Regions from separate parts of the Pseudomonas flexibilis genome, predicted to be linked through region 2. Evidence: predicted binding sites of a transcription regulator. Region 2 holds the regulator's gene; the other holds the start of a gene.
The links. Region 2 encodes LexA, which represses DNA repair genes until DNA is damaged. Its sites were predicted from a motif close to CTGTNTNNNNANACAG; they were not measured.
Positions count from the first base shown of each region.

Region 1: a site for LexA is predicted at 12,291-12,306, ahead of recN (DNA repair protein RecN). Genes of this name have one in related genera too.

Region 1 is NZ_JTAK01000003.1:49,100-63,623, forward strand. Features, by position in the region: gene ftsH (ATP-dependent zinc metalloprotease FtsH) at 1-171, opposite strand, end outside; gene rlmE (23S rRNA (uridine(2552)-2'-O)-methyltransferase RlmE) at 323-955, opposite strand; gene yhbY (ribosome assembly RNA-binding protein YhbY) at 1,028-1,339, shown strand; gene PT85_RS08225 (hypothetical protein) at 1,364-1,795, opposite strand; gene greA (transcription elongation factor GreA) at 1,773-2,246, opposite strand; gene carB (carbamoyl-phosphate synthase large subunit) at 2,243-5,464, opposite strand; gene leuE (leucine efflux protein LeuE) at 5,484-6,131, opposite strand; gene carA (glutamine-hydrolyzing carbamoyl-phosphate synthase small subunit) at 6,147-7,298, opposite strand; gene dapB (4-hydroxy-tetrahydrodipicolinate reductase) at 7,482-8,282, opposite strand; gene dnaJ (molecular chaperone DnaJ) at 8,344-9,471, opposite strand; gene dnaK (molecular chaperone DnaK) at 9,591-11,507, opposite strand; gene grpE (nucleotide exchange factor GrpE) at 11,605-12,168, opposite strand; gene recN (DNA repair protein RecN) at 12,331-14,004, shown strand; gene fur (ferric iron uptake transcriptional regulator) at 14,134-14,524, opposite strand, start outside.
Region 2 is NZ_JTAK01000001.1:337,412-351,935, reverse strand. Features, by position in the region: gene PT85_RS01735 (NADH:ubiquinone reductase (Na(+)-transporting) subunit B) at 1-110, opposite strand, end outside; gene PT85_RS01730 (Na(+)-translocating NADH-quinone reductase subunit A) at 114-1,451, opposite strand; gene PT85_RS01725 (glyceraldehyde-3-phosphate dehydrogenase) at 1,799-3,241, opposite strand; gene mfd (transcription-repair coupling factor) at 3,446-6,889, shown strand; gene PT85_RS01715 (CsiV family protein) at 6,902-7,450, shown strand; gene nagZ (beta-N-acetylhexosaminidase) at 7,609-8,604, opposite strand; gene PT85_RS01705 (L,D-transpeptidase) at 8,626-9,150, opposite strand; gene PT85_RS01700 (TetR/AcrR family transcriptional regulator) at 9,218-9,925, opposite strand; gene lexA (transcriptional repressor LexA) at 10,112-10,723, shown strand; gene sulA (SOS-induced cell division inhibitor SulA) at 10,741-11,193, shown strand; gene PT85_RS01685 (hypothetical protein) at 11,200-11,433, opposite strand; gene PT85_RS01680 (DUF6586 family protein) at 11,555-12,052, opposite strand; gene topA (type I DNA topoisomerase) at 12,108-14,524, opposite strand, start outside.

The DNA.
Region 1 (14,524 bases), on a different contig from region 2:
GCCGGTGATCACGAAGCCATCGACGGTGACTCGCTCGACACGGCCATCCTGAACCTGGCTCAGGAATTCGGAATAGTTGAGCGTCTGCGGCTCGCTGGGGCTGGAGAAATTGTTCATCACCGTCACCAGGACGGCGGCGATGATCAGCCACAGGATCAGATTTTTTGCCATATCGTTCAATTCGCTACCCTCTGAGTCGCTCCGTTCGAGGCAACTCCCGCACGCGGCTGGTTGATTACCCGGCCTAACTTACTACACAACCCCTGCCGGGGCAGGTGGCGTCTGTAACCCTTTATGAACCTTTGACTACCGGTTCGGCACTTCATTGCATCGGAGCGCCGCGGAAACCACGCGCCAGGAGGTACTGCTCCCGGGAGCGATCACGCGAGGACAACGGCTTGCGGATCTGCACCTTCTCGAACATCTCCCGCGTCTGCTTGTGGTACGCATCGAAACCTTCGCCCTGGAAGATCTTGATCAGGAAATCGCCACCAGGCCGCAGCACGCGACTGGCCAGATCCAGCGCCAGCTCGCACAGGTACATGGCACGCGGCTGATCCGCGGCCCGCACCCCACTCATATTGGGGGCCATATCGGAAATCACAAGGTCGACGGGATGATCACCGATCGCTTCGAGCAGCCGGGCGAACACCGCATCGTCGGTGAAATCGCCCTGGATGAAGGTGACGTCGGGGATCGAGTCCATCTCCAGGATGTCCGAGGCGATCAGCCGCCCCTTGTCGCCAATCACCCGGCTGGTCACCTGCGACCAGCCACCGGGGGCCGCGCCCAGATCGACGACCGTCATGCCGGGGCGCAGGATGCGGTCCTTTTCCTGGATCTCCAGCAGCTTGTAGCTGGCCCGCGAGCGATAACCGTCGCGCTGAGCCATCTTTACGTAAGGGTCGTCGAAGTGTTCTTTCAGCCAGCGTTGACTGGTCTTGGATCGGGCCACGGAATACCTCTTGGGCGGCGGCTCGGGTACACTAGCCGCCTTTTTCGTACAGTGAAACGTCAGGGCTTGATTATGGCGCTCTCGCAAGAGCAGAAGAAACAGTTCAAATCTATCGGCCACCATCTGAAGCCGGTATTGACCATTGCCGACAACGGTCTCAGCGAAGGGGTAATGGCCGAGCTGGAGCGCGCCCTCGCCGACCACGAGCTGATCAAGATTCAGCTGCGTGTGGCCGAGCGCGACGACCGTCACGCATTGGTCGAGGAGCTTTGCCGTAGCGCGGGCTGCGAGCTGGTGCAAAGTATCGGCAAGGTGGCACTGGTGTACCGCAAGAACCCCAAACCGAACCGCCACCTCTCCAACATCCTGCGCCACCAGGCGTAACCGGCAAGACGAGGCGCGGAACGTCTACGACCGCGCCTCGGGTGGCGCCTGTACCACCAGCAGCAGGCCACAGCAGGCCATGGCCAGGTAGCTGAACATCTGCCAGTAGTCGGACACGAGCCAGCCGGCGCGCGCGGCGAAAAAGCCAAGCGCCAGCAGCAGCACCGCCAGCAGCAGCTGGCCGCGCATATCCTTCCACACGGCCCGCACGCCCAGCGCGACGGCCAGACTCAGCGCCTGCAGCAGCACGCAGACCACCGCAAAGCCCACCAGCAGCGGCCGCAAGCCGTTCGCCACCTCCTGCACCAGCAGCGGCGCGAGGCCGATCTTGCCGAGTGCCGGCAGCAATACGAAGTGCAGCAGCCACAGGCCGCCGACCCAGAATGTCTGGGCCAGCTGCCAGGCGATCACCGGCGCGCGCAGGCGCGGCGGATCAGACGTGACGGACTTCGACAATCTCGTACTCGACCACGCCACTAGGGGTGCGCACCGTCACCACGTCGCCTTCGGACTTGCCGACCAACGCGCGGGCGATCGGCGAGCTGACCGACAACTTGCCGGACTTGATGTCCGCCTCGTCGTCACCGACGATCTGGTAGGTCACTTCCTCGTCGGTTTCGACGTTCACGATGTCCACTGTGGTGCCGAAGATCACCTTGCCGGTATGCGGAAGGGTCGAGACATCGATGATCTGGGCGTTCTGCAAACGCCCCTCGATGTCACGGATGCGCGCCTCGGCCAGCCCCTGCTGTTCGCGGGCGGCGTGGTACTCGGCGTTCTCCTTCAGATCCCCCAGCTCACGCGCTTCGGCGATGGCCTGGCTGATCTTCGGGCGCTCCGCCTTGAGGATCTTCAGCTCTTCTTCCAGGGCGCGAGCGCCCTGGACGGTCATCGGGTATTTCGTCATGCCTTGATTCCTGCGTGCAGATCCTGCAGCCGGCGCACGGTCCGCTCGGGACCGAACTTGATGGCCTCACAGACTGCCTGACCACCCGCCAGGGTGGTGGTGATGCAGACCTTGTGCTGCAGGGCGTTACGACGGATGGAGTAAGAATCGGCGATCGACTGGCGCCCCTCGGTGGTGTTGATGATCAGGGTCACTTCCTCGTTCTTGATCATGTCCACCACATGCGGACGGCCTTCGGTCACCTTGTTGACGCGGCGCACCGGCAAGCCAGCCGCCTCGATCACCTTCGCGGTTCCGGCAGTAGCCACCACTTCGAAGCCCTGAGCGATCAGGTCACGCGCCACATCGGCCACGAAAGGCTTGTCGTCCTCTCGCACACTGATAAAGGCGCAACCGCCGGTGGGCAGGATCTCGCTGGCACCCAGCTGAGCCTTGGCAAAGGCCTCGGCGAAGCTGTCGCCGACACCCATGACTTCGCCGGTGGATTTCATTTCCGGGCCGAGGATGGTATCCACCCCGGGGAACTTGGCAAAGGGGAACACGGCCTCCTTGACGCTGAAGTACTCCGGAATGATTTCCTCGGTAAAACCGGTTTCCTGCAGGGTCTTGCCGGCCATGACACGGGCCGCGACCTTGGCCAGCGATTCGCCGATGCACTTGGACACGAACGGCACGGTACGCGAAGCGCGCGGGTTCACTTCCAGTACATAGATGTCGTCGCCCTGAACGGCCATCTGCACGTTCATGAGACCGACCACACCCAGCTCCAGCGCCATCTTCTTCACCTGGTCGCGGATTTCGTCCTGAATGTGCTGGGGCAGCGAGTAGGCCGGCAGCGAGCACGCCGAGTCGCCGGAGTGGATGCCGGCCTGCTCGATGTGCTGCATGATGGCGCCGATCACCACGTCCTTGCCATCGCATACGGCATCGATATCCACTTCGATGGCCGAATTCAGGAAATGGTCCAGCAGTACCGGGCTGTCGTTGGAGACCTTCACCGCCTCGCGCATGTAGCGCTTGAGCTCTTCTTCCTGGTAAACGATTTCCATCGCCCGGCCGCCCAGCACGTAGGACGGACGCACCACCAGCGGGAAGCCGATGGCCTTGGCGTGCGCCAGGGCTTCGTCTTCGCTGCGTGCGGTGGCGTTCTGCGGCTGGCGCAGGTTCAGGCGCTGCACCATCTGCTGGAACCGCTCACGGTCTTCGGCGCGGTCGATGGCGTCCGGGCTGGTGCCGATGATCGGCACGCCGGCCTCTTCCAGAGCGCGGCACAGCTTCAGCGGGGTCTGGCCACCGTACTGCACGATCACGCCCTTGGGCTGCTCGACGCGGCAGATTTCCAGCACGTCTTCCAGGGTCACCGGCTCGAAGTACAGGCGATCGGAGGTGTCGTAGTCGGTGGAGACGGTTTCCGGGTTGCAGTTGACCATGATGGTCTCGTAGCCGTCTTCACGCATGGCCAGCGCGGCATGCACGCAGCAGTAGTCGAACTCGATGCCCTGGCCGATGCGGTTCGGACCGCCACCGATGACCATGATCTTGTCGCGGCTGGACGGGTTGGCCTCGCACTCTTCCTCGTAGGTCGAATACATGTAGGCGGTGTCGGTCTGGAATTCGGCGGCGCAGGTGTCGACGCGCTTGTAGACCGGCAACACCTTCAGCTTGTGACGGTGGCTGCGCAGGCTTTTCTCGCTCACGCCCAGCAGGGTCGCCAGGCGGGCATCGGAGAAGCCCTTGCGCTTCAGGCGGAACATCAGGTCACGGTCGATGCTGGCCAGGCCGAGGGTCTTGACCCGCTCCTCTTCCTTGACCAGGTCCTCGATCTGCACCAGGAACCAGGGGTCGATGTTGGTGAGTTCGAACACCTCGTCGACGGTCTTGCCGGCGCGGAAGGCATCGGCCACATACCAGACGCGCTCGGCGCTGGGCACGGTCAGCTCACGCTTGAGGACGCTCTCGGCTTCCGGATCGGCCAGATCCAGCTTGGGATCGAAACCGGTGGCGCCGACCTCCAGGCCGCGCAGGGCCTTCTGCATGGACTCCTGGAAGGTCCGGCCGATGGCCATGACCTCGCCCACGGACTTCATCTGGGTGGTCAGGCGGGCGTCGGCCTTGGGGAACTTCTCGAAGGCGAAGCGCGGCACCTTGGTGACCACGTAGTCGATGGCCGGCTCGAAGGACGCCGGGGTGCGGCCGCCGGTGATGTCGTTCTTCAGCTCGTCCAGGGTGTAGCCAACCGCCAGCTTGGCGGCGATCTTGGCGATCGGGAAGCCGGTGGCCTTGGAGGCCAGCGCCGAGGAACGCGACACGCGCGGGTTCATCTCGATGACGACCATGCGGCCGTCCTTCGGGTTGATGCCGAACTGCACGTTGGAGCCGCCGGTTTCCACGCCGATCTCGCGCAGCACCGCCAGCGAGGCGTTGCGCATGATCTGGTATTCCTTGTCGGTCAGCGTCTGCGCCGGCGCCACGGTGATGGAGTCGCCGGTGTGCACGCCCATCGGGTCGAAGTTCTCGATGGAGCAGACGATGATGCAGTTGTCCTTCTTGTCGCGGACCACCTCCATCTCGTACTCCTTCCAGCCGATCAGCGATTCGTCGATCAGCAGTTCCTTGGTCGGCGACAGATCCAGACCGCGGTTGCAGATTTCCTCGAATTCCTCACGGTTGTAGGCGATGCCGCCACCGGTGCCGCCCATGGTGAAGGACGGACGGATGATGCACGGGAAGCCCACCTGGTCGAGGACGCCGTAGGCTTCCTCCATGTTGTGGGCGATGCCGGAACGCGGGCACGCCAGCCCGATGTCACGCATGGCCTTGTCGAAGCGCGAACGGTCCTCGGCCTTGTCGATGGTGTCGGCGTTGGCGCCGATCATTTCCACGCCGAACTTTTCCAGCACGCCGTGGCGTTCCAGGTCCAGGGCGCAGTTCAGCGCGGTCTGGCCGCCCATGGTCGGCAGCAGCGCGTCAGGGCGCTCCTTCTCGATGATCTTGGCGACAGTCTGCCACTTGATCGGCTCGATGTAGGTGGCGTCGGCCATGGCCGGGTCGGTCATGATGGTGGCCGGGTTGGAGTTCACCAGGATGACGCGGAAGCCTTCCTCGCGCAGGGCCTTGCAGGCCTGGGCGCCGGAATAGTCGAACTCGCACGCCTGGCCGATCACGATGGGGCCGGCGCCGAGGATCAGAATGCTTTTGAGGTCTGTACGTTTTGGCATGGGAGTCTCGTAGCGGTAATCAGGTCAGGGTTGCGGTGGCCAGCTTCACGCCAAAGCCGACGAACAGGGCGCCCACGCCGCTGGTGGCGCTGGCGGCCAGACGCTGCCGTCGGCGGAACCAGTGCGCCAGGCGGGCGCCGGTAAAGATCAGGAGGCTCAGGTAGCTGAGACTGATGATTTGCAAAATCGCGCCCAGCACCAGGAACGACAATCCCGGATGGGCGTAGGCCGGGTCGACGAACTGGATGAAGAAGGACACGAAGAACAGGATCGCCTTGGGGTTCGACAGGCTGAGCAGCAGGGCGCGGCGGAACGGCTGACCCAGGTCCTGCTCGGGTTCGACCCGTGCATCCGCGGGATGCCGCCACTGGCGCCAGGCGCCGCGCAACATGCCAATGCCGATGTAGCAGAGGTATGCGGCACCCAGGTACTTGAGCCCGGTGAACAGCATCGGCTCGGCCTTCAGAAGCGAAGCAACGCCCAGTGCGGCGGCCAGCATTAGCAGGGTATCGCCGACGAACACGGCGGCGGCGGCGCTGTAACCCGCCGCGATACCGCGACGCGCCGCGCTGGCCAGCACGAACATGGAGTTCGGGCCGGGCAGCAGGATCACCAGCACCGTCCCCAGGACATAGGTCCAGAGGTCGACGATTCCCAGGCTTGCCAGCATGCGCGACAGCCCTTATTGCTTGCGGGCCGCCATGGCGGCGACGAAGCGGTCGAACAGCGGAGACACGTCGTTCGGGCCGGGGCTGGCTTCCGGGTGTCCCTGGAAGCTGAAGGCGACCTTGTCGGTGCGCTCGATGCCCTGCAGGGTGCCATCGAACAGCGACTTGTGGGTGGCGCGCAGGTTGGCCGGCAGGGTGGCTTCGTCGGCACAGAAACCATGGTTCTGGCTGGTGATCATCACCACGCCGCTGTCGAGGTCCTGCACCGGGTGGTTGGCGCCATGGTGGCCGCAAGCCATCTTCACGGTCTTGGCGCCGGAGGCCAGGGCCAGAAGCTGGTGTCCCAGGCAGATACCGAACACCGGGATGTCGGTTTCCAGAATGTCCTGGATCGCCTTGATGGCGTAGTCGCACGGCTCCGGATCGCCTGGGCCGTTGGACAGGAACACACCGTCAGGATTCAGCGCCAGCGCCTCGCTGGCCGGCGCCTGGGCGGGCAGCACGGTCACCCGGCAGCCGCGCTCGACCAACATGCGCAGGATGTTGCGCTTCACGCCGTAGTCATAGGCCACCACGTGGTACGGCAGCTGCTCGGCGGGAATTTCCGGATGGCTGTCGGTCTGTAGCGACCACACCGAGGAGCGCCATTCGTACGGCGCCTTGGTGCTGACCACCTTGGCCAGATCCAGCCCCTTCATGCCCGGAAATGCTCGCGCCAGCTCGAGCGCCTTTTCTTCGGTCGCATCCGCACCAGTCAGGATGCAACCGTTCTGAGCGCCCTTTTCGCGCAGGATGCGCGTCAGGCGACGCGTATCGATCCCGGCGATGGCCACGGTACCGTTTGCCTTCAGGTAGGCATCCAGCGGCTGCTTATTGCGCCAGCTGCTGGCCAGCAGCGGCAGGTCGCGGATGATCAGGCCGGCGGCCCAGACCTGGCTGGACTCGGCATCTTCCGGCGTGGTGCCGGTATTGCCGATGTGCGGATAGGTCAGGGTGACGATCTGCTGGGCATAGGACGGATCGGTGAGAATTTCCTGATAGCCGGTCATGGCGGTGTTGAACACTACCTCGCCGACGGTATGCCCATCGGCGCCGATGGATTCGCCGCGAAAAATGCTGCCATCAGCAAGGGCCAGAATCGCTGGCGTAGTGGCTGGCGTAGTCAAGAGACCTCCGGTAAATCTGCCTGGTGCGTACGCAGGTTGTAAAAAAGCGGGATGACGTGTGAAGGTCATCCCGCTTTTTTTGAATTCGGCCATCTGCGTAACTTTAGTGGACACACTAAAGCGCGAATCATACAGAAACGGCCTTTTTGGGTCTACCCAAACTGCAGACCGATGCGTGACCGCTCAGCGCAGGCCCAACACATCCTGCATGTCATACAGGGCCGGCGCGCGACCCTGCAGCCACAACGCCGAACGGACGGCGCCCTTGGCAAAGGTCATGCGGCTGGATGCCTTGTGGGTAATTTCCACCCGCTCGCCGTCGGCGGCGAACAGAACGGTGTGGTCGCCCACCACATCGCCGGCGCGCACGGTGGCGAAACCGATGGTTTCCCGAGCGCGCGCACCGGTCTGCCCTTCGCGTCCGTAGACCGCCACTTTCCGCAGATCGCGACCCAGCGCCTCCGCCACCACCTCACCCATGCGCAGCGCAGTACCCGACGGCGCATCGACCTTGTGACGGTGGTGGGCCTCGATGATCTCGATGTCCACGTCGTCCCCGAGTACCCGGGCCGCGGTGTCGAGCAGCTTCAGGCACAGGTTCACCCCGACGCTGAAGTTGGCGGCGAAGACGATCGGGATCTGCTTGCCCGCCTCGGCCAGCCGCTGCCTTTCTTCAACCGAAAAACCGGTGGTGCCAATGACCATGGCCTTGCCGGCCTGACGGCAGATCTCCAGGTTCTTCAGGGTCACGCTCGGATGGGTGAAGTCGATCAGCACATCGAAGCGGTCCACCACGGCTGCGAGATCACCGCTCAGGGCAACCCCCAGGCGCCCCAGCCCCACCAGTTCGCCGGCATCCGCACCGATCAGGCTGCTGTCCGGCCGGTCGATGGCCGCAGCCAGCTCGGCGCCCTCAGCCTGGCGGACCGCCTCGATCAGGTTCTTGCCCATGCGCCCGGCGGCGCCCATCACTGCAATTCGCATATACCCAAGCTCCACACTGCCGGCCGTCGCAGCAGGCGAGTGCCCGCTGCCGGCGCAGGATTCAAAGATCGTCGAAGAACCGCTTCATGCCCTCGAACCAGCCACTGGCACGAGGGGAATGGGAGCTGTCGCTCTGCAGGCTGCGGCGGAACTCTTCGAGCAGCTCGCGCTGATGCTTGTCGAGCTTGACGGGTGTTTCCACCACCACCCGGCACATCAGGTCGCCCGCACTGCCGCCACGCACCGGGGTCACGCCCTTACCGCGCAGGCGGAACAGCTTGCCGGTCTGGGTGCCTTCCGGAATTTTCAGCTTGACCCGGCCATCCAGGGTCGGCACTTCGAGCTCGCCACCCAGCGCCGCGTCCGCGAAGCTGATCGGCACCTCGCAGTACAGGTCGCGACCGTCGCGCTGGAAAATGTCGTGCTCGCGCACGTTGACCACCACGTACAGGTCTCCGCTCGGACCGCCCTGGGCGCCCGCCTCGCCTTCGCCCGCCAGGCGGATGCGGTCGCCGGTATCGACACCGGCCGGCACCTTGACCGACAGGGTCTTGTGCTCCTCGACTCGGCCCTGGCCATGGCAGTCGCCACAGGGGTCGGTGATCATCTTGCCGCTGCCATGGCAGCGCGGACAGGTCTGCTGCACCGAGAAGAAACCCTGCTGCATACGCACCTGACCGATGCCGCCGCAGGTGCTGCAGGTGGTCGGGCTACTGCCCTTCTTGGCGCCGGAGCCGCCACAGGTCTTGCAGTTGGCCAGGGTCGGCACGCGAATGGTCACCGTGGTGCCGCGCACCGCCTCTTCCAGGCTCAGCTCCAGGGTGTAGCGCAGGTCGCTGCCCCGTTGCGGGCCGCCACGCTGGCCCCCACGGGCACCCCCGAAGAAGTCGCTGAACACGTCACCGAAGATGTCGGAGAAGCTGGCGCCGCCGGCAAAGCCCGCGCCAGCGCCACCCATCTGCGGATCGACACCGGCATGGCCGTACTGATCGTAGGCCGCGCGCTTGTTGGCATCGGAGAGCACCTCGTAGGCCTCGTTGGCCTCCTTGAATTTCTCTTCCGCCGCCTTGTCGTCCGGATTGCGATCCGGATGGTACTTCATCGCCAGGCGTCGATAGGCCTTCTTCAGCTCGGCGTCGTCGGCGCCCCGCTCGACACCCAGCACTTCGTAATAGTCTCGTTTCGCCATTTCTCTCGAATTCCTCTGACACACCCTCCAGACACGCCAACGCGGGAGAGGGCTCCCGCGTGGCGAGTCAGGGGCGCGCGACCACGGTCACGCGCATGAGGCGGAAGCAAACGTGACGTTTACTTGTTGTCCTTGACCTCTTCGAACTCGGCGTCGACTACGTCGTCACCCGCGTCCTTGGCCTTGCCGTCGGCCGGCTGAGCCTGTTCGGCCTGTGCCTGCTCGGCGTACATCTTCTGCGCCAGCGGCGCGGTGGCCTGGGACAGCGCGTTCATCTTGGCCTCGATCTCGGCCTTGTCGTCGCCCTTGATGGCGACTTCCAGGGCGGCGATGGCGGCTTCGATGGCGGACTTCTCCTCGGCGGTGGCCTTGTCGCCGGCCTCGGTGATCATCTTGCGGCTGGCGTGGGCCAACTGATCACCTTGGTTGCGCGCGGTCACCAGCTCTTCGAACTTGCGGTCTTCCTCGGCGTTGGCTTCAGCGTCGCGCACCATCTTCTCGATCTCGTCATCGGACAGACCGGAGCTGGCCTTGATGACAATGGACTGCTGCTTGCCGGTGGCCTTGTCCTTGGCGGACACGTGCAGGATGCCGTTGGCGTCGATGTCGAAGGTGACCTCGATCTGCGGCACGCCGCGCGGCGCCGGCGGAATGTCGGCCAGGTCGAACTTGCCCAGCGACTTGTTCTGCGCGGCCTGCTTGCGCTCGCCCTGCAGCACGTGGATGGTCACCGCGCCCTGGTTGTCGTCGGCGGTGGAGAACACCTGCGACTTCTTGGTCGGGATGGTGGTGTTCTTGTCGATCAGCGGGGTCATCACGCCACCCAGGGTTTCAATGCCCAGGGTCAGCGGGGTGACGTCCAGCAGCAGCACGTCCTTAACGTCACCAGCCAGCACGGCGCCCTGAATGGCGGCACCCATGGCCACGGCTTCGTCCGGATTGACGTCCTTGCGCGGTTCCTTGCCGAAGAACTCGGCAACGGTCTTCTGCACCAGCGGCATGCGGGTCTGGCCGCCGACCAGGATCACCTCGTCGATCTTGCCCACATCGATGCCGGCGTCCTTCAGCGCGGTGCGGCACGGCTCGATGGTGCGCTGCACCAGATCCTCGACCAGCGACTCCAGCTTGGCGCGGGAGATCTTCACGTTCAGGTGCTTCGGACCGGTCTGGTCTGCGGTGATGTACGGCAGGTTGACGTCGGTCTGCTGCGCGGAGGACAGCTCGATCTTGGCCTTCTCGGCGGCTTCCTTCAGGCGCTGCATGGCCAGGGCGTCGCCCTTGATGTCCATACCCGACTCCTTCTTGAACTCGTCGACGAGGTAGTCGATCAGGCGCATGTCGAAGTCTTCGCCACCCAGGAAGGTGTCGCCGTTGGTGGCCAGCACTTCGAACTGGTGCTCGCCGTCGACTTCGGCGATCTCGATCACCGACACGTCGAAGGTACCGCCACCCAGGTCATAGACGATCACGGTGTGGTCACCGCGCGACTTGTCCATGCCGTAGGCAAGGGCCGCGGCGGTCGGTTCGTTGATGATGCGCTTGACGTCCAGACCGGCGATGCGACCGGCGTCCTTGGTAGCCTGACGCTGGCTGTCATTGAAGTAGGCCGGCACGGTGATCACCGCTTCGGTGACCGGCTCGCCGAGGTAGTCTTCGGCGGTCTTCTTCATCTTCTTCAGCACTTCGGCGCTGATCTGCGGCGGCGCCATCTTCTGGCCCTTCACGTCCACCCAGGCGTCACCGTTGTCGGCCTTGATGATCTTGTAGGGGACCAGCTTGATGTCCTTCTGCACCACGTCCTCGTCGAAGCGCCGACCGATCAGGCGCTTCACGGCGAACAGGGTGTTGTGCGGGTTGGTGACCGCCTGGCGCTTGGCGGACTGGCCGACCAGGATTTCGCCATCGTTGGTGTAGGCGATGATCGACGGGGTGGTACGGCCACCTTCGGCGTTCTCGATGACCTTGGCGGTGCCGTTTTCCAGGATGGAGACGCAGGAGTTGGTGGTCCCCAGGTCAATACCGATGATTTTTCCCATTTTCAATTCTCCAGAATCGGGTGGTGCCTGCGTCCCCGCCAGGGCCGCCGCGGCTCAAATGTGCTTGGTGAAACAGATGGGGTCGGCCCGATGGATTTCAAGCCTTTTCGTTGATCGAAGACGGCGTGTCGGCCGGTGCCTTGCTGACCACGACCATCGCCGGGCGCAGCAGGCGACCGTTGAGCAGGTAGCCCTTCTGGAACACCTTGAGCACGCTGCCCGGCTCCAGCGTGGCGCTTTCTTCCATCGCCATGGCCTGGTGATGCTCGGGGTTGAAGGGCTCGCCCTGCGGATCGAGCTGCTCCAGCTGGTGGCGCTTGAGGCTGTCGAGCAGCAGCTTGTGGGTCAGCTCCATGCCTTCACGCACCGCCTTGCTGGCCTCGTCGTCCGGACGGGTCAGCTCCAGGCCACGCTCCAGGCTGTCGACCACGGCGAGCAGATCGCCGGCAAACTTTTCCAGGGCGAACTTGTGGGCCTTTTCCACGTCCTGTTCGGCGCGACGGCGCACGTTCTGCATATCGGCGGCGCTGCGCAGCACCTGATCCTGGGCGGCGGCCAGCTGCTCTTCCAGCTCCAGCACGCGCGCCTGCAACGCCTCGGTGTCCTGCTCGCCGGCGGACGGTTCGGCGTTGGGGTTTTCCAGGTTCTGTTCATCCACCATTGGGAGTCTCCTCTAGACGAAGGGATGCCGGCCGGGCCGGCGCCGAATGCAGCCCTATATGGGGACGGTGAAACCTTCTTCAAGGGGGCGCGGAGAAATGCTTGAAGGCGACTCACCGACCACTGTATAAATAGCCAGCCTGGCGAACCTGGGGAGCCTTCCATGCTGGTCCATCTGTCCATTCGCAACTACGCCATCGTCGATCAACTGGATCTGGAACTGCGCAGCGGCATGAGCGTCATCACCGGCGAAACCGGTGCCGGCAAGTCGATCATGCTCGACGCGCTCGGCCTGGCGCTGGGCGATCGCGCCGACAGCAGCGTGGTACGCCCGGGTACCGACAAGGCGGACATCCTCGCCAGCTTCGACGTCTCGCAGATTCCCGAAGCCCAGGCCTGGCTGCGCGAGCGCGACCTGGAGCAGGACGGCCCGTGCATCCTGCGCCGGGTCATCACCGCTGAAGGCCGCTCGCGCGCCTACATCAATGGCACGCCGTGTCCGCAGGGCGACCTCAAGGCGCTCGGCGAACTGCTGATCGACATCCACAGCCAGCACGAACACCAGTCGCTGCTCAAGACCGATACCCACCGCCGCCTGCTGGATGCCTATGCCGGCGCCGGCGAGCTGGCCCGTCAGGTATTGCTCGCCGCGCAGCGCTGGCGGCAAACCCGCCAGGAGCTGGAACGGGTGTCCAGCAGCGGCGACGAACAGCGCGCCCGCCACCAGTTGCTCAGCTACCAGCTCGAGGAGCTCGAAGCGCTGGCGCTGGGCGAGCAGGAACTGGAGCAGCTGGAAGAAGAACACAAGACCCTGAGCAACGCCGAGCATCTGCTCGGCGCCTGCCGCCAGGTGCTGGACCTGTGCAGTGAAAGCGACGCCGGCAACGTACTGTCTGCGCTGAACGCCAGCCTGAACCGGCTGACCGCCTTCAGCCCGAACGCCGGCGCCATGGCCAGCGCGGTCGAGTTGCTGGCCAGCGCACAGATCCAGGTCGAGGAAGCCATCGGCGAGCTGAACCGCTTCATCGACCACTTCGATGCCGACCCCGAGCGCCAGCAACAGCTGGAGGAGCGCCTGGACAGCATCTATACCCTGGCCCGCAAGCATCGCGTGCAGCCCGGCGAACTGGGCGAGCTGCAGCAGCGACTGCTGGAGGAGCTGGAAAGCCTGAACGCCGATGACCAGGCCCAGGAGCGCCTGACCGAAGAGCTGGCTGCCTATGCCCGTCACTATCAGGAGAAGGCCGAGGAACTCAGCGCGCTGCGTCATCGCGCCGCCAGCGAACTGAGCAAGGCCGTGGAAGTGGAAATGCAGCGCCTGGGCATGCCCGGCGGACGCTTTCAGATCGAGCTGCGTGCCAACGCCACGGACGAACCGCATCCGGCCGGGCTGGAGCAGGTGGAATTCCTAGTCAGCGCCAACCCCGGCCAGCCGCTGCGCGCCCTGGCCAAGGTGGCTTCCGGTGGCGAACTGTCACGCATCAGCCTGGCCATCCAGGTCATCACCGCGCAGACCTCGCGCGTACCGACTCTGGTGTTCGACGAAGTGGACGTCGGCATCGGCGGCCCGACCGCTGAAGTGGTCGGCCAGCTGCTGCGCCGCCTGGGCGAACGCGGCCAGGTGTTGTGCGTGACCCACCTGCCGCAGGTCGCCGCACAGGGGCATCAGCACCTGTTCGTGCACAAGCAGCGCGGCCGCTCGGACACCAGCACCGCCGTCGCGCACCTGGAGCGCCAGCAGCGTATCGAGGAAGTCGCGCGCATGCTCGGCGGGGTCGACCTCACCGACGAATCCCTGGCCCACGCCGCGAAGCTGCTGGCCAACGCGCAGGAATAAGGCCCGGCTGCGCCGCGGGAGCGGACTTGTTCGCTCGCCAATCAATTCGCTCCCGCAGGGCGCCGTGCCAACGCACCAATGAAAAAGGCGACCCTGGGGTCGCCTTTTATCGGAACCGTTGCGCGCCGGTCAGGCTTTCTTGCGTACGTACAGCACCAGGTTGTGGTCCACCAGCTCGTAGCCGTGCTCGGCGACGATTTCGCGCTGGCGCTTTTCGATCTCATGGTCCATGAATTCGATCACTTCACCGGTTTCCACACAGACCATGTGGTCATGGTGCTCACCATCCGAAAGTTCGAAGACCGCATGGCCGCCATCGAAATTGTGACGAGTTACCAGGCCGGCCGATTCGAACTGGGTCAAGACCCGGTAGACGGTGGCCAGGCCGACATCCTCGCCCGCTTCCATCAGTGCCTTGTACACATCTTCGGCACTCATGTGGCGCTGATCGGTCGTATCCAGCATCTGCAGGATCTTGACGCGCGGCAGGGTGACCTTGAGGCCAACCTTGCGCAATTCG
Region 2 (14,524 bases):
GGGCGGTAGAAGAAGGTGTCGATCGCTTCGTAGAGCGCGTACCACTTCTCGTACTTGCCGCCTTTTTCGAAGTTGTGCTCGATCTTGTCGAGGAATGCGCGAATACCCAAGGCTTAGCCCTCCTTCTCGATGCGAGTCAGGTTGTCCCGCAGGATGGGGCCGTACTCGTACTTGCCGGCGCACACATAGCTGCACAGCGCCAGGTCTTCCTCATCGAGTTCCAGGCAGCCGAGCTTCTGTGCGGTTTCGGTATCGCCGACGATCAGGGCGCGCAGCAACTGGGTCGGCAGGATGTCCAGCGGCATCACTTCCTCGTAGTTGCCGACCGGCACCATGGCGCGCGGGCTGCCGTTGGTGGTGGTGGTGAAGTTGAACAGCTTGCTGCCCATCAGCTTGGACACGAAAACGTTCAGTACCGAGTGCTTGTTCACGCCGGCACGCAGGTAGTGGAGCATTTCGCGCTCCTTGCCTTCGGCCAGGCAGGAAACCTGCTGGTGGTAGCGACCCAGGTAGGCCAGTGCGCCATGGGCGGTACGGCCACCGAACACCGAGCCGGAGATGACCCGGGAATTGCCCGGGTTCAGCTGACCGGCGGTCAGCTCGTCCAGATGCGCGCCCAGACGGGTACGCAGCAGACGCGGTTGAGTCACGACCGGACCACCCAGGGCCACCACGCGCTCGACGGACAGTTCACCGGTGGTGAACAGCTTGCCGATGGCAATCACATCCTGATAGCCGATGGTCCAGACGCTCTTGCTGGCGCTCACCGGGTCCAGGAAGTGCACATGGGTGCCGGCCAGACCGGCCGGGTGCGGACCGGCGAAGGCCGCGGTGTGCACATTGGCCAGGCTCTCGCCCGGCAGCTGCACGCCTTCGGCCTTGCACAGCTGCACCTTGGCCAGGCGCGCCAGCACCTGCAGACCCTGAGCAAAGGCATCGGCCTGATCGGCGATGACGACCTGCGGATCGGCAGCCAGCGGATGGGTGTCGATGGCAGTGACGAAGATGGACGAGGGAACGGCGTCGACGGCAGGCACCTTGCTGTACGGACGAGTGCGCAGCGCCGTCCACAGGCCGGACTGCTGCAGATTCTCGCGAACCTGCGCGTCGCTCAGCTGTCCAAGCGCTTCAACCGGGTAATGAGCGAATCGCACCGTTTCATCGCCGTCCAGGTCGATGACCACGGACAGCAGGACGCGCTTCTCGCCCCGGTGAATCGCGCTGACCACGCCGGCACCCGGCGCGGTGTAGATCACGCCCGGGTTCTTCTTGTCAGAAAACAGCTCTTGACCCAGCTTGACACGATCCCCGACCTGAACAGCCATGGTCGGTTTCATGCCGTGGTAGTCGGGCCCCAGCAGCGCGACGCTGCGCACCGGCCGAGCCGGCTCGATGCGCTGCGCCGGAGCGCCGGCGATGGGCAAATCAAGCCCACGTTTTATTCTGATCATCAGGATGCCTAACCAGTAGTTGAAATTTTCGCTTCGGCAATCCCTGCGCATTGGACCAAGGTCCAATTGCCGACGAAAGGAAGTTTCGTCGCATGCACAAAGTCTGCCGAACCCCTAAAAAATCCGGCCGATTATAAGGACGCACCCTACAAAATGGCCACCGGGATGGCGCTATTTTCTTGATCCAAAACAGTCAACCCGTCGAACGGGGGCATATTGCCGCAGCGCACAGGCGCATGCGAAAGCAGCCCCTCGGCCGAGCGAAGCTGAGCGCGCACGCCCCAGCAACGGACCGCAAATGAAAAACGGGAGCCGAAGCTCCCGTCCTTGTGACGCCCGCGAAGCGGTTAGCGCGGGAAGGCCGGCGGGTTGACCCCAGCCATGTCTTCCATCACGCGCACCACCTGGCAGCTGTAGCCGAACTCGTTGTCGTACCAGACGTACAGGACGACACGGTTCTCGTTGCAGATGGTCGCTTCGGCGTCGACCACGCCGGCATGGCGCGAACCGACGAAGTCGGTGGACACCACTTCCTGGGACTGCACGAAGTCGATCTGCTTCTGCAGCTCCGAGTGCATGGCCATCTGGCGCAGGTACTCGTTGATCTCCTCGCGGTCGGTGGCCTTTTCCAGGGTCAGGTTGAGAATGGCCATGGAAACGTTCGGCGTGGGCACGCGGATGGCGTTGCCGGTCAGCTTGCCCTTGAGCACCGGCAGGGCCTTGGCGGCAGCGGTGGCTGCGCCGGTCTCGGTGATCACCATGTTCAGCGGAGCGCTGCGACCACGGCGGCTGCCCTTGTGGAAGTTGTCGATCAGGTTCTGGTCGTTGGTGTACGAGTGAACGGTCTCGACATGGCCATGGACGATGCCGAACTTGTCATAGACGGCCTTGAGCACCGGCACGATGGCGTTGGTGGTGCAGGAGGCCGCGGAGACGATCTTGTCTTCGGGGGTGATCTCGGCATGGTTGATGCCATGCACGATGTTCTTCAGCGCACCCTTGCCTGGGGCAGTGAGGATCACGCGATCCACGCCCGGGCACTTCAGGTGCTGGCCCAGGCCTTCGGCGTCACGCCACTTGCCGGTGTTGTCCACCAGCAGGGCGTTCTTGATGCCGTACTGGGTGTAGTCCACCGAAGACGGATCGTTGGAATAGATCACCTGGATCAGGTTGCCGTTGGCGGTGATGGTGTTGTTTGCCTCGTCGATGACGATGGTGCCGTCGAACGGACCATGCACCGAGTCGCGACGCAGCAGACTGGCGCGCTTGGCCAGGTCGTTCTCGGCGCCCTTGCGCACGACGATGGCGCGCAGGCGCAGGCCGTCGCCGCCACCGGTCTTCTCGATCAGGATGCGCGCCAACAGGCGGCCGATACGCCCGAAGCCGTACAGCACCACATCGGTGCCTTCGCGCTTCTCGCCGCGCTTGTTGGCCAGGCTGGCCAATTCTTCGCGCACGAAGGTGGCCAGGTCGGTGCCGCCGGCTGCCTTGTACTTGGCGACCATCTTGCCCAGGTCGACCGACGCCGCACCCAGGTTCATCTCGCTCATGGTTTTGAGGATGGTGTAGCTGTCATGCACCGACAGCTCGTCTTCGCCGCTCAGGCGGTGACGGGCAAAGCGGTGCGCCTTGAGAATGGCGATCACCGAACGGTTGATCAGGCCGCGACCGAAGATCGAGGTCACCACATTGTTGTTGCGGTAGAGCTGACCGATCAGCGGAATCATGGCCTCGGCCAGAGCTTCGCGGTCGATCCACTCACCAAGACATTGGTCGGGCTTCTGAGTCACAGGCAGTACCTTCGCTACATGTAGGACGGAAAAAAAGGGGCTACATTATGCCGGCGAGCCACGGACGGGGCAATCGGCAGCCGTTTCGAGGCACCAGTGTAGCCCTCCCGGCGCGCCGCACTTGCAAACCGACGGCATCCACGGTGCCTGCCTCGGCTCGGCACGTTACAATTGCCGACTTTCGTTCCCCGATCCGAGTCGCCCGTGTCCGTACTGCGTCTTCCGACCCTGCCGTCCGCGGCAGGCAAACAGCACTGGGGCAACCTGCCTGGCGCCGCCCTGTCCCTGGCCATCGCCGAGGCCGCCAGCGCGGCCGGCCGGCGCCTTACCCTGCTGCTGACTCCCGACAGCCAGAGCGCAGAGCGCCTGAAGGAAGAACTCGCCTTCTTCGCGCCAACCCTGCCGGTGCTGCACTTCCCCGACTGGGAAACCCTGCCCTACGACCAGTTCTCGCCGCACCAGGACATCATTTCCCAGCGCATTGCCACCCTCTACCGGCTGCCGGAGATCCGTCACGGCATATTGGTGGTGCCGGTCAACACCGCCCTGCATCGCCTGGCGCCGACCCGCTTCCTGCTCGGGCGCAGCCTGGTGCTGGACGTGGGCCAGCGCCTGGATGTGGAGGACATGCGTGGTCGCCTGGAAGCCGCCGGCTATCGGTGCGTGGAAACCGTCTACGAACACGGCGAGTTCGCCGTCCGCGGCGCGCTGCTGGACCTGTTCCCGATGGGCAGCGACACGCCCTACCGCATCGACCTGTTCGATGACGAGATCGAGACCTTGCGCACCTTCGACCCGGAATCCCAGCGCTCGGTGGACAAGGTCGAATCGATCCGCCTGCTGCCGGGCCGCGAGTTCCCGCTGGACAAGAAGTCGGTCACCGATTTCCGCGGCCGTTTCCGCGAGCATTTCGATGTGGATTTCCGCCGCTGCCCGATCTATCAGGACCTGAGTACCGGCATCACCCCGGCGGGCATCGAGTACTACCTGCCGCTGTTCTTCGAGGAAACCTCGACGCTGTTCGACTATCTGCCCGAAGACACCCAGGTATTCTCTCTGCCGGGCATCGAGCAGGCCGCCGAGCAGTTCTGGCTGGACGTGCGCAACCGCCATGAGGACCGCCGCCTGGACCCCGAGCGCCCCGTCCTGCCGCCGGCCGAACTCTTCGTTCCCGTGGAGGACTGCTTCGCCCGCCTGAAGCGCTGGCCCCGCGTGGTCGTCGACAGCCAGGACCTGCAAACCGGCGTCGGCCGTGAGCGCTTTCCGGCCCGGCCGCTGCCCGATCTGGCGCTGCAGGCCAAGGCCGCCGAGCCGCTGGCCGCGCTGCGCCGCTTCCTTGAGGAGTATTCCGGCCGCGTGCTGTTCAGCGCCGAGACGGCAGGCCGTCGCGAAGCGCTGCTGGAGCTGCTCGGCCGCCTGAAGCTCAAGCCCCGCGAGGTGAATGGCTGGGTGGACTTCCTGGCCAGCGGCGAACGGCTGAACATCTGCATCGCGCCGCTGGACGAGGGGCTGCTGCTCGACGACTTGGCGCTGATTCCCGAAAGCCCGCTGTTCGGCCAGCGCGTCATGCAGCGTCGGCGCCGGGAGAAGACCCGCGACCACGGCGACAACGTCATCAAGCACCTCACCGAACTGCGTGAGGGCGCCCCGGTGGTGCATATCGATCACGGTGTCGGCCGCTATCAGGGTCTGGTCACCCTGGACTATGACGGCCAGAGCAACGAGTTCCTCGTCCTGCAGTACGCCGACGACGCCAAGCTGTATGTGCCCGTCACCAGCCTGCACCTGATCGCCCGCTACACCGGCAGCGACGAGGCACTGGCCCCGCTGCACAAGCTCGGCTCCGAACAGTGGCAGAAGGCCAAGCGCAAGGCCGCCGAGCAGGTGCGCGATGTGGCGGCCGAGCTGCTGGACATCTATGCCCGTCGCGCGGCCCGCAAGGGCTATGCCTTCAAGGACCCTGCCGCCGACTACGAAACCTTCAGCGCCGCGTTCCCGTTCGAGGAAACCGTCGACCAGGAAGCGGCCATCGAGGCGGTACGCCACGATATGCTGGCCAGCAAGCCCATGGACCGCCTGGTGTGCGGCGACGTCGGCTTCGGCAAGACCGAGGTGGCCATGCGCGCCGCCTTCATCGCCGTGCACAGCGGCAAGCAGGTCGCCGTGCTGGTGCCCACCACCCTGCTGGCCGAGCAGCACTACAACAGTTTCCGCGACCGTTTCGCCGACTGGCCGGTGCGCGTCGAAGTGATGAGCCGCTTCAAGTCAGCCAAGGAAATCGCCGACGCCGCCGCGCTGCTGGCCGAGGGCAAGGTGGACATCGTCATCGGCACCCACCGGTTGCTGCAGAACGACATCCGCTTCAAGAACCTGGGCCTGCTGATCATCGACGAGGAACACCGCTTCGGCGTGCGCCAGAAGGAACAGCTCAAGGCGCTGCGCAGCGAGGTGGACATCCTCACCCTCACCGCCACGCCGATCCCGCGTACCTTGAACATGGCGGTGGCCGGCATGCGCGACCTGTCGATCATCGCCACGCCGCCGGCGCGTCGCCTATCCGTGCGCACCTTCGTCATGGAGCGCCAGCCGGCAGTGATCAAGGAAGCCCTGCTGCGGGAACTGCTGCGCGGCGGCCAGGTGTACTTCCTGCACAACGACGTGAAGACCATCGAGAAGTGCGCCGCCGAACTGGCCGCGCTGGTGCCCGAGGCGCGCATCGCCATTGGCCATGGGCAGATGCCCGAGCGCCAGCTGGAACAGGTGATGAGCGACTTCTACCACAAGCGCTTCAATGTGCTGGTGGCCTCGACGATCATCGAGACCGGCATCGACGTGCCCACCGCCAACACCATCATCATCGAGCGCGCCGACAAGTTCGGCCTGGCCCAGCTGCACCAGCTGCGCGGCCGGGTCGGCCGCAGCCACCACCAGGCCTACGCCTACCTGCTTACTCCGCCGCGCCGGCAGATGACCGAGGACGCACAGATGCGCCTGGAGGCCATCGCCAACGCCCAGGACCTGGGCGCTGGCTTCGTGCTGGCCACCCACGATCTGGAAATCCGCGGCGCCGGCGAACTGCTCGGCGAGGGCCAGAGCGGGCAGATCCAGGCGGTGGGCTTCACCCTGTACATGGAAATGCTCGAACGTGCAGTCAAGGCCATCCAGAAGGGTGAACAGCCGAACCTCGACCAGCCGCTGGCCAGTGGCACCGAGATCAACCTGCGCGTCCCGGCGCTGATTCCGGACGACTACCTGCCGGATGTGCACGGTCGCCTCATCCTCTACAAGCGCATCGCTTCGGCGCCGGATGAAGACGCCCTCCAGGAACTGCAAGTGGAGATGATCGACCGCTTCGGGCTGCTGCCGGAGCCGGCCAAGCACCTGATCCGCCAGACACTGTTGAAACTGCAGGCCGAGAAACTGGGCATCCAGAAGATCGACGCCGGTCCGCAGGGCGGGCGCCTGGAGTTCTCCGCCAATACCTGCGTCGACCCGCTCACACTGATCAAGTTGATCCAGAGCCAGCCGAACCGCTACAAGTTCGAAGGCGCTACCCTGTTCAAGTTCCAGGTGCCCATGGAGCGCCCGGAAGAACGTTTCAATACGCTCGAGGCCCTGCTTGAACGCCTCGCTCCACAACCTGCCTGAAGGACCCGCCCGATGCGCTTAATCCGTCCCTTCGCCCTGCTGCTGGCCCTGCTGGCTCCGCTGGCCCAGGCGCAGACCGCGCCCGCCACCGAAAGCACCGGCCCGGTGCCCTACCATCTGGAAGTGGTGCTGTTCCGCCAGGGTGAACCCATCGCCAGCGGCCAGCCGGCCCCGGAGGACTGGACTCGCAATGCCGACCTGCGCGCCAGCGATCTGCGCGCCAGTACGCGGCTGGACGCGGAAGTGGCCAAACTGACACCGGAGAACGGCTACGAGGTGCTGATGCACCGCGCCTGGCGCCAGACCCTGGGCCCGACCGCCACCCGCGTGGCGATCGGCGAAGGCGAACCGCAGCTGGGCCAGTATCCGGTGCAAGGCACCTTGCGCCTGCGCCTGGATCGCCTGGTAGAAATGCAGGCCGAGCTGTGGGTCAACCAGCTGAATGAAGGGCAGATCGTGCAGAGCGAGCAGATCAAGCAGAACCGCCGCCTCAAGCCGGGCGAGCTGACCTTCGTGGATGGCACCAGCCTGGGGCTGCTGGTGCGTGCCACGCCGGAATAAGGCGGTCCGGCCCGCGCGAAGCCTGTAGGGTGGGCAACGTTTTCCTTGCCCACCATCGCGCCGGCACGGCGCGCTTGCGGCCAGAACAGCGCTGACCGCACTACAACCCTGCCACCACCTGTAGCATCGAGGGTGGGACGGCCCCTAGTGAAAAGCCGCTACACCAATCCCGCACTACGAAGTTCGCTCAGCGCCTTCAGCCAGCGCGGCCGCTGCTTGTATTCGCAGGTCGCGTAACCACGGCCGCGCATGCTGGCCAGGCGCTGCGGCGCCTGAACCCGCAAGCGCTGCAAGGCGGACAAGGCCAGCTCCGCCGCGGCCCGGTCATTGCACACCAGCCCCATGTCGCAGCCTGCGGTCAGTGCCGCCTCGATGCGTGCCGCCGCGTCGCCTGCCACGTGGGCGCCGGCCATCGACAGGTCATCGCTGAAGATCACACCCTTGAAGCCCAGCTCGCCGCGCAGGATGTCCTGTAGCCAGCGACGCGAGAACCCGGCCGGCTGCGGATCCACTTCCGGGTAGATGACATGCGCCGGCATAACCGCCGCCAGGTCTTGCGCCAGCCGGGCGAAGGGCTGCAGATCGCAGGCGCGGATCTGTTCGAGGCTGCGCCCGTCTCGGGGGATGGCCACGTGGGAATCGGCTTCGGCCCAGCCATGGCCGGGGAAGTGCTTGCCAGTTGCGGCCATGCCGGCCTGGCGCATGCCACGAATGAAGGCACGTGCCAGCCGGGCCGCCCGCTCCGGGTCGCTGGCGAAGGCGCGATCGCCAATCACCGCGCTGTGGCCGTGATCCAGGTCCAGCACCGGAGCGAAGCTCAGATCCAGACCGACCGCCAGCACCTCGGTGGCCATCAACCAGCCGCAGTGCTCGGCCAACGGCTCGGCCCGGGCGCACTCGGCGATCCGGCGCATGGCCGGCAAGCGCACGAAACCCTGGCGAAGACGCTGCACCCGCCCGCCCTCCTGGTCCACTGCCAGCAGCAGGTCGGGACGCAGGGCGCGAATCGCGGCGCTCAACTCACGCATCTGGCGGGGACATTCGATGTTGCGGGCAAACAGAATCAACCCGCCGACCTGCGGCTGGCGCAGCAGTTGGCGATCCTCGGCGGTCAGCCAGGTGCCGGCGATGTCCAGCATCAGGGAACCCTGCAAAACAGTGCTCACGAAAAATCCTTATGACAATGGTGCACCGGCCCACTGTGGACACGGCGCTTCGTCGATACGCACCGGGCAGTAGGCCGGCACGCGGGGAAACAGCTTCAGCAGGTCACGGTTGCGCAAGCGTACGCAACCGTGGGACCCGGGCACACCCAAGGGCTCGCAGTCCGGCGTGCCGTGCAGATAGATGTAGCGACGGAAGGTATCCACTTCGCCCAGCCGATTGCGCCCTGGCTCACAGCCGCTGAGCCAGAGAATCCGGGTCAGGATCCAGTCGCGCGCCGGGAAAGAGGCATGCAGTTCCGGCGTCCAGATTTCGCCCGTCCAGCGCCGACCGCGCAGCACCGCACCCTCCGGCAGACCCTCGCCGATCTTCGCCCGCACGTAATGAAGGCCGCGCGGCGTGCAGCCGCTGCCCAGCCGCTCACCCGCTCCGTTGAGCGCGGTGGAAACCGGCACGCGCAGGCACAGCACGCCGTCAGCGAAGCCATACAGGCACTGATCGGCGAGCGAGATATGCAGGAAGTCGAGAGCAGGCATGGCATGACGGCCCGGAAACAGGCCGCTAGCTTAGCGCATGCCTACGTGGAGCCCAACCGCCCGGCGGTCAGGCCTTGGCGGGCGCATTGCCGGATTTGCTGCGCGGCTTGAGCTGAGCCGCCATCAGGTTCGGATCGGTGAGACCCGTGTCGGCGCGCGCGCCAGCGGCCAGGAACGGAACCATCATGCGCATGACCTGTTCGGTGGAGGTATGCACGCCGTAGTCGTTCTCCGCCATGGCGCGCAACGCCTTGATCCCCGACATGCTGAAGGCCGCCGCTCCGAGCATGAAATGCACGCGCCAGAACAGTTCCAGCGGCGGAATCTTGGGCGCGGCCTCGATCACCAGCAGCATGTAGCGGCGAAACACCCGGCCATAGACCTCCTCCAGGTACTTGCGCAAATGGCCCTGGCTCTGGCTGAACGCCAGCCCTAGCAGGCGCATGAAGATCGACAGGTCATTGCCGCTACGCGGCTTCACGGCCAGTGCCTGCTCCAGCAGCAGCTCGAGCAGCTCTTCCAGTTCCGGTTTATGCTCCGGCAGTGCCTGTCGGCGATCCAGTTCCTTTTCCAGGCTGGCGCAGAATGGCCCGAGGAAGCGCGAGAATACCGCCTGGATCAGCGCCTTCTTGGAGCCGAAGTGATAGTTGACCGCCGCCAGATTGACACCGGCCTTGCTGGTGATCAGCCGCAGCGACGTTTCGGCAAAGCCCTTTTCGGCGAACAACTGTTCCGCCGCATCCAGTATCCGCTCTACCGTTTCTGACTGAGCCATCGTCTTCATTCACCTGACAAACACTTGTTTGAAACATACGTTTTCGGTTGCGCCCAGTCAAGGCAACTTGCCGCAGGCATCGCAGCACTTGCGCACTTCGGCGATCGTCCGGGCGCCTGGTGATTGGCGAGCGGCAAAAACACTGTATATAATCCCAGCCACTGGATAAATACACAGAGGCTGGACATGCTGAAACTGACGCCCCGCCAAGCCGAGATTCTGGCCTTCATCAAGCACAGCCTGGAGCGCCACGGCTACCCGCCTACCCGCGCCGAGATCGCTCAGCAGCTGGGCTTCAAGTCACCCAACGCCGCCGAGGAACATCTCAAGGCCCTGGCCCGCAAGGGCGCCATCGAGATGATTCCCGGCGCATCCAGGGGCATCCGCATCCCCGAAGGCGAGCAACAGGAAAGCGACGAGGGCGGCCTACCGGTCATCGGCAGGGTCGCGGCAGGCGCTCCGATCCTCGCCCAGGCGCATATCGAAGACACCTTCAAGCTCGATGCCGGCATTTTCAAACCGCGCGCCGACTATCTGCTGCGGGTCCGCGGCATGAGCATGAAGGACGCCGGCATTCTCGATGGCGACCTGCTGGCCGTTCACGCCACCCAGGAAGCCCGCAACGGGCAGATCGTAGTCGCCCGCCTCGATGAGGAAGTCACCGTCAAGCGCTTCAAGCGTGACGGCAAACACGTCTGGCTGCTGGCGGAAAACCCCGAGTTCGCCCCCATCAAGGTCGACCTCGAGCACCAGCAACTGACCATTGAAGGCCTCAGCGTCGGTGTCATTCGCCGCTAGCCGGCAAGGAGCTTCCCATGCAGTACCAGCAGCAGATGCCCGATCGTTTCCAGCCTTCCCTGTTCGATCCCCTGCTGCTGCCCCTTGGGGAAGCCAGCGAACCGGCGGAAGCCGCCGACCATGTCAGCGAACTGTCGCTGCGCGGCGCGGCCGGGCATTGCCTGAGCCTGCTGGGACCCATCCTGCGGGAACTGAGTCAGGCAGCGGATGCCCGCTGGCTGACACTGATTGCCCCGCCCTCGCCGCTCACACCGGCCTGGCTGCGCAGCGCTTCGCTGAACCGCGAACGCATTCTGCTGCTGCAGGCCCGGGACCGCCAATCAGCCTTCAAACTCGCCTGCGAAGCCCTGCGGCTGGGGCGCAGCCATACCGTGGTCAGCTGGCTGCCGCTGTCGGTTCAGGAAAGCCGGGCACTGGCCCGTGCAGCCCGCCAAGGCTGCGCACAGAGTCTGAACATACGCATGAGCTGAGCGGGTTCAGTGCAGAACCCGCGGGCCATCCGACTCGGGAAGCTCACCTTCGACCAGTCGACCGGCCATCTGCAGTCCGGCACTCAGCATGGCCTTGGCTACCTCGACGTGCTGCCCCTGCAGGAATTCGCGAGCGTCAGCGGAGAACTCCAAGGTCACCAGCGTTTCCTCGTCTTCGGCGCGGCGCAACGCGATTCGGCCATCAGGCAGTTCGACGATTTCCAGGAAAGCGGTCGGCATAATTTCGATCCCAGCGAGAGGGCGCGCATTGTAGCAGCCCGACAGACATTGCCCTAGTGGTCGGACGAAGGGCCGGGGATACACGGCGCTGTGGCCGTGGCCGCTCCTGCCAAGCCAGCCCTCAGCTGTCGACCATCGCCTCGCGAAAGCGCAGAGCCAGGGCTTTGAGCTCGGACTGCCAAACCGTCAGCATCCCCGCATCGACAGGCAACGCCGATGGCGCGGCGCTGGTGACGATCAGCCCGTCATTCTCGGCCGGCTTGCGCGGTGCCAGGGGCGGCACAAAGAGTGCAGCATGGGCTTCGCGCAGGGCGGACAGCCAGCTGTCGCCACGCGCCGCCAGCTGGCGCAGCTCCGCCAGTTCGGGGCAGTCGACAGCAATGCCCAGCATAGATTCCACCGCCGGCGCATCGGCACCGGGCAGGCGATAGAAGCCGGCGATCTCCTGCAACAGGCCGAGCAGTGCGCCGTGCAGATGGAACAGCGCCGCCTCGCGCTCGGCCTGGGCACGACCCGCGGCATCCAGTACGGCGCTCTGTTCGGCTTCACGCAGCGCCTTGATGGCGAGACCGGCGAAGTAGAGCTTCTGGTTGGTTCGGGTATAGCGTTCCTGGGCCACGACGGCGCCCTCCGGTAATCTGCGGTACGTGCCGCGGCCTGGGCCGCGGCCCTGTTCAGCGCTTGTCTTCGACCTTCCACTGCCCGTTGGCATAGAAGGCACGCCAGCCGGTGGGCTTGCCATCCACCTCGGACTGCACGTACTGCTCCTTGCTCTTGCGGCTGAAGCGGATCACCGCCGGACGGCCGTCCGGGTCACTGGGCGGCGCGGACAGCAGGTAATGGTGCTTGGGATCCAGCTCGGCCTTGTGCGGCAGCAGCTCCAGCACCAGCGGCGCGCGGGTCTCGCGGTTCTTGGGGAACTGGCTGGCGGCCAGGAACAGCCCCGAAGCGCCATCACGCAGCACATAGGTGTCGCTCACCTTCTCGCACTTGAGCTCCGGCATCGGAATCGGGTCGCTCTTGGGCGGCGCCGCCTCGCCGCTCTTCAGCAGCTTGCGGGTGTTCTTGCAGCTGGCGTTGGTGCAGCCGAAGAACTTGCCGAAACGGCCGGTCTTGAGCTGCATCTGGCTGCCACACTTGTCGCACTCCAGGCTCGGGCCTTCGTAACCCTTGATGCGGTACTGGCCCTGCTCGATCTCATAGCCACTGCAATCCGGATTGTTGCCGCAGATATGCAGCTTGCGGGTTTCATCCAGCAGGTAGGCATCCATCGCCGTGCCGCATTTCGAGCAGCGATGCTTGTTGCGCAGCAGCAGGGACTCGGATTCCCCCTCGTCGTCCGCGGCGATCTCGTCGCCCGGCACCAGGTTGAGGGTGGACTTGCAACGCTCCTTCGGCGGCAGGCTGTAGCCGGAGCAACCGAGGAACACCCCGGTCGAGGCGGTGCGGATCATCATGGGGCGGCCGCATTCCTTGCACGGGATGTCGGTCAGCGTCGGCTGGTTGGCGCGCATGCCGCCCTCGCTGGCCTCGGCGCGGGCGAGCTGCTGGCTGAACCGGGCGTAGAAGCTGTCCAGGAGGTTCTTCCAGTCGCGCTCACCCTGGGCCACATCGTCCAGGCGCTCTTCCATGCCAGCGGTGAAGCCGTAGTCCATCAGATCGGCGAAGCTCTCCGACAGGCGATCGGTGACCACATCGCCCATCTTCTCGGCGTGGAAGCGACGGTTGTGCACGGTGACGTAGCCGCGTTCCTGAATGGTAGAAATAATCGCCGCATAGGTGGACGGCCGGCCGATGCCGCGCTTCTCCAGCTCCTTGACCAGGCTGGCTTCCGAGAAGCGCGCCGGCGGCTTGGTGAAGTGCTGGCTGGGGTCGAGCTTGAGCAGGTCGAGCGTTTCGCCCTCGGCCATATCCGGCAATACATCGTCTTCGCCCGGCTTGCTCTGTTGCGGCAGCACGCGGGTATAGCCATCGAACTTGAGGATGCGGCCCTTGGCGCGCAGTTCGAAATCGCCGGCGGCCACGCTGACGGTCGTCGACAGGTACTGGGCGGGCGGCATCTGGCAGGCCACGAACTGGCGCCAGATCAGTTCATAGAGACGCTCGGCGTCGCGCTCCATGCCCGACAGCTGGTTCGGACGCAACTGGACATCGGAAGGACGAATCGCCTCGTGCGCCTCCTGGGCACCCTCCTTGCTGGAATAGAGGTTCGGCTTTTCGGGCAGGTACTTCGAGCCGTACTCGGCCTCGATGAAACCGCGCGCCATGGCGATGGCGTCCTGCGACAGGTTGGTCGAGTCGGTACGCATGTAGGTGATGTAGCCCGCCTCATAAAGGCGCTGAGCCATCATCATGGTCTTCTTCACACCGAAGCCCAGGCGGTTACTGGCCGCCTGCTGCAGCGTGGAGGTAATGAACGGCGCGGAGGGCTTGCTGGAGGTTGGCTTGTCCTCGCGCTTGGCGATGCGATACGCCAAGCGCTTGAGGCGCTCCAGGGCGGCCATGGCCTGCGCCTCGTTGACCGGCTTGAACGCCTCGCCCTGTTCGCGCACGACTTCGAAACGCACCTTGTCCTGTCGCGCCGTGCCGAGGTCGGCATGGACTTCCCAGTACTCTTCCGGGACGAAGGCGCGGATTTCGCGCTCGCGCTCGACCACCAGCTTGACCGCCACCGACTGCACGCGACCGGCGGACAGGCCACGGGCGATCTTGGCCCACAGCAGGGGCGAGACCATGTAGCCGACCACGCGGTCGAGGAAGCGGCGTGCCTGCTGGGCATTGACGCGGTTCAGGTCCAGCTCGCCGGGGCTGGCGAAGGCTTCCTGGATCGCCTTCTTGGTGATCTCGTTGAACACCACGCGCTTGTAGCGGCTGTCATCGCCGCCGATGGATTCGCGCAGGTGCCAGGCAATGGCCTCCCCTTCGCGGTCCAAGTCGGTTGCGAGGTAGATGGTGTCGGCATCCTTGGCCAGGCGCTTGAGCTCCTCGACCACCTTTTCCTTGCCGGGCAGGATTTCGTACTGGGCTTTCCAGCCGTGCTCCGGATCGACACCCATGCGGGCGAACAATTGCCGCCGGGCCTTCTCCTTGG